DNA from 2 places in the Mycobacterium spongiae genome. Region 1 is predicted to be linked to the other one. Evidence: riboswitches for the same ligand, from Rfam matches in the RefSeq annotation. Region 1 holds a riboswitch; the other holds the start of a gene.

Region 1 (2,187 bases):
GGCGAGAGGAAGCAACGTGAGCGAGCAGCCACGCCAAGACCAGCTGGACCTTGCTGACCACCCCGATTCCGCTGCCACCGGCCCCCACGGCGTCACCCCATCGAGCCAGCCGATGCAGCCGGGACTCTTCCCTGACGACTCCGTTCCCGATGAGCTGGTCGGCTACCGCGGACCGAGCGCGTGCCAGATCGCCGGAATCACCTACCGCCAGCTGGACTACTGGGCACGCACATCGCTGGTGGTCCCGTCGATCCGCAGTGCCGCAGGCTCCGGCAGTCAGCGGCTCTACTCCTTCAAGGACATCCTGGTTCTCAAGATCGTCAAACGATTGCTCGATACCGGTATCTCGCTGCACAACATCCGGGTCGCCGTCGATCACCTGCGTCAGCGCGGCGTCGAGGATCTGGCCAACATCACTTTGTTCTCCGACGGCACAACCGTCTACGAGTGCACGTCGGCCGAGGAAGTTGTCGACCTGCTGCAGGGTGGACAGGGAGTCTTCGGCATCGCTGTGTCCGGCGCGATGCGTGAGCTGACCGGCGTTATCGCCGACTTCCGCGGGGAGCGCGCTGACGGCGGCGAGTCGATCGCGACACCGGAAGACGAACTCGCTTCCCGACGCAAGAATCGCGACCGCAAGATCGGCTAGCGGCGTGCCGCGTACGGTCACCGTGCCGGCCGGACGGACTCGCCCACCTCGATTAGTCTCCGCCCAGGTAATCCGGGTAAACTCGGATGCGCATCGCCCACGTGCGGGAGAGTTCCGTGACCGCCAGTTACGGACGCCGAAGGAGCAACACCTCTCCGTCAACCTCTCAGGCACCCCGGACCGCGCGGGCCCCGATGCCTCTGGAAAGCGGTGAGCCGATCCGTCGGTTCACCCGCCCATGGGGAAAGGCAGCCGTATTCCGTTGCGGTGAACCGGTTGTCGAATCTCTCAGGCGCCCGACTCGGGTGGACGACAGAGGGAGAGGACCACAACGTCAAACTCGGCGACACGGCGGGCCGCCCGAATCCCGAGGACGTTGCGGCTCCACCCAACCTCAGGAGTCCGGAGTGCCCGAACTGAACACGACCCCCAGCCAGCCGAGCTTCCAAGACCGCCACATCGGCCTTGACAGCCGGGCCATCGCAACCATGCTCGCGGTCATCGGCGTCGACTCGCTTGATGACCTGGCAGCCAAGGCAGTCCCGGCGGGCATCCTCGATACCCTCACCGCCACCGGCGCCGCCCCGGGGCTCGACGGGCTCCCGCCGGCCGCTAGCGAAGCCGAAGCCTTGGCCGAGCTGCGGGAGCTGGCCGACGCCAACACCGTTGCGGCGTCGATGATCGGGCAGGGCTACTACGACACGATTACCCCCGCCGTGCTGGTGCGCAACGTGTTGGAGAACCCGGGCTGGTACACGGCCTACACCCCCTATCAACCCGAGATCAGTCAAGGTCGGTTGGAAGCGCTGCTGAATTTCCAAACCATGGTCAGTGATCTCACCGGCTTCGAGATCGCAAACGCATCGATGCTCGACGAGGGCACCGCGGCCGCCGAAGCCATGACATTGATGCACCGCGCGGCTCGGGGCTCGGCGAACCGGCTGGCGGTCGACGCCGACCTGTTCACCCAGACGGCGGCAGTGTTGGCTACTCGCGCCCAGCCGCTGGGCATCGAGATCGTCACGGCCGACCTGCGCGAGGGTCTGCCCGCCGGCGAGTTTTTCGGTGTCATCACGCAGCTACCCGGCGCCAGCGGCCGCATCACGGACTGGTCGGCGCTGGTGGAGCAGGCCCACGACCGCGGCGCACTGGTTGCCATCGGGGCGGACTTGTTGGCGCTGACCTTGCTGACGCCGCCCGGCGAGATCGGCGCCGATGTCGCGTTCGGCACCACGCAACGGTTCGGTGTCCCAATGGGATTCGGCGGCCCGCACGCTGGATATTTGGCGGTGCACGACAAGCATGCCCGCCAGCTTCCCGGCCGCCTGGTCGGTATATCCGTCGACAGCGACGGCACGAGCGCGTACCGCTTGGCGCTGCAGACTCGCGAGCAGCACATCCGCCGCGACAAGGCCACCAGCAACATCTGTACCGCGCAGGCGCTGCTGGCGGTGATGGCCGCGATGTACGCCAGCTACCACGGCGCCGACGGTCTGACTGCTATCGCGCGGCAGGTGCATTCCCACGCACGTAACGTG
Region 2 (2,187 bases), 2.5 Mb from region 1:
TGACGCGGCTGCCGCCGGGCGCGCCGCACAACAAGCCAACTGATGTCCGCGTGGACGCCGCGGCCGCCGAACCCGGCGTAGTGCTGTCTCAGGACATCCGGGTACTCCCGGGGGTGCAGCGCGGCCTGCGTCAGCCGGGCTTCTCCCATCTTGTGCTCTCCGCCGAGGAGCGGCGCGTGATCAACATGCACCGAAACCTCGAGCGCTACCTCGACCTGCCCGAGACCTACCCGACTCCGCGCGGATGACCGGCGGCGCCATCCTCCCGTGATCGACGTCACTACGACAAAGAACGGGCGTGACAAGGTGGCCGGTCTGTGGGTAAATTCACAGCCGATCACAATCGAATAGCACGACCAGCCACTGACGCGATGCGGGAGAACCTCGATTCGAGGCGCCGTAGGAGCAAACTCCTCCCCGGGAATCTCTCAGGCCCCAGTACCGCACCGCCGAGGCAACTCTGGAGACAAGGGACGGTCACGTTCGACCATCCCCGACCGAAGGTGTACGACGTCGCCGTAGTGCGACGCCACAGACTCTCAGGTTTCAGGACAGAGCGGGGAGGGAGCAACCAGCCCGGCGCCGCCGGGCTAATGGAACGGAGTTGCCCCTTGTTGCTGACCTTCTACCCCCTGATCGACACTCTCGCCCGATTTGGTCGGGCGGGGCGTCACCGCGCGATCGAACGATCGACCAAGCCGCCCGCAGTCCAATCCAGCCGATCACCGGCCTGCCCGCAGACCACCCCGGCGCGGCTGCGCCACACCCGCCGACCGGTGATCGCCGACGTGCACGCCCGCCAGAACGGAATGAACCGATGAACACCCTGAATCAAGCCCTAGCCACCTTCGATCCCGACATCGCGGCCCTGATCGATAGCGAGCTGCGCCGCCAGGAAACCGGTCTGGAGATGATCGCTTCGGAGAACTATGCACCGCTGTCGGTGATGCAGGCCCAGGGATCCGTCTTGACCAACAAGTACGCCGAGGGCTACCCGGGCCGGCGCTACTACGGCGGCTGCGAATACGTCGATGGTGTCGAACAGCTGGCCATCGACCGCGTCAAAGCCCTCTTCGGCGCCGAATACGCCAACGTCCAACCACATTCGGGCGCCACCGCAAACGCCGCCACCATGCACGCCCTGATAACGCCCGGCGACACCATTCTGGGATTGTCGTTGGCCCACGGCGGTCATCTCACCCACGGGATGCGCATCAACTTCTCCGGCAAGCTGTACAAGGTCGCTGCCTACGAGGTGTCGCAATCGGACTACCTCATCGACATGGACGCTGTTGCCGAAGCCGCCCGTCAACACCGGCCCGCGATGATCATCGCCGGCTGGTCGGCCTACCCTCGCCACCTGGACTTCGCCCGGTTCCGCGCCATCGCCGACGAAGTGGACGCCGTGCTGATGGTCGACATGGCACACTTCGCCGGCCTGGTCGCCACTGGGTTGCACCCCAGCCCTGTGCCGCACGCCCACGTCGTCACCTCGACCACGCACAAGACACTGGGCGGGCCGCGCGGCGGCATCATCTTGTCCAACGACGCCGCCATCGCCAAGAAAATCAACTCCGCGGTGTTCCCCGGGCAGCAGGGTGGGCCACTCGAGCATGTCATCGCCGCCAAAGCCACCGCATTCAAGATGGCCGCAGAACCGGAATTCGCGCAACGACAACAACGTTGCCTCGACGGCGCGCGCATCGTCGCCGACCGGCTGAACCAGCCCGACGTCGCCGCGCGGGGCATCACGGTGCTGACGGGGGGCACGGATGTGCATCTGGTCCTGGTCGACCTGCGCAACGCCGAACTCGACGGCCAGCAGGCCGAAGACCGGTTGGCCGCGGTCGATATCACCGTCAACCGCAACGCGGTGCCGTTCGACCCCCGGCCCCCGATGGTGACCTCGGGGCTGCGAATCGGCACCGCCGCGCTCGCGTCACGCGGCTTCTCCGACAGCGACTTCCGCACCGTGGCCGATCTCATCGCGACGGCGCTGACGGCCACCGACGACGACCAGCTGGGTTCGCTGCGCGCGCAGGTCCAACAGCTGGCCGCCCAGTACCCGCTCTACCCGGAGCTGAGCCGGACATGACCATCAGTGTTTTTGACCTCTTTACAGTCGGCATCGGACCATCCAGTTCCCACACCGTGGGGCCGATGCGCGCGGCAAATCAGTTCGTCGCC

What was found. A riboswitch is a leader RNA that binds a small molecule or an ion and turns the genes downstream of it on or off. The one in region 1 is predicted to bind glycine.
Region 2: another riboswitch for glycine. It lies ahead of glyA (serine hydroxymethyltransferase); the one in region 1 lies ahead of gcvP (aminomethyl-transferring glycine dehydrogenase).

Annotation. Positions count from the first base shown of each region.
Region 1 covers NZ_CP046600.1:2,760,924-2,763,110, forward strand. The annotation lists gene F6B93_RS11200 (MerR family transcriptional regulator) at 17-649, shown strand; glycine riboswitch at 744-842, shown strand; gene gcvP (aminomethyl-transferring glycine dehydrogenase) at 1,066-2,187, shown strand, end outside.
Region 2 covers NZ_CP046600.1:229,959-232,145, reverse strand. The annotation lists gene F6B93_RS00920 (aromatic ring-hydroxylating oxygenase subunit alpha) at 1-248, shown strand, start outside; glycine riboswitch at 365-454, shown strand; gene glyA (serine hydroxymethyltransferase) at 818-2,095, shown strand; gene F6B93_RS00910 (L-serine ammonia-lyase) at 2,092-2,187, shown strand, end outside.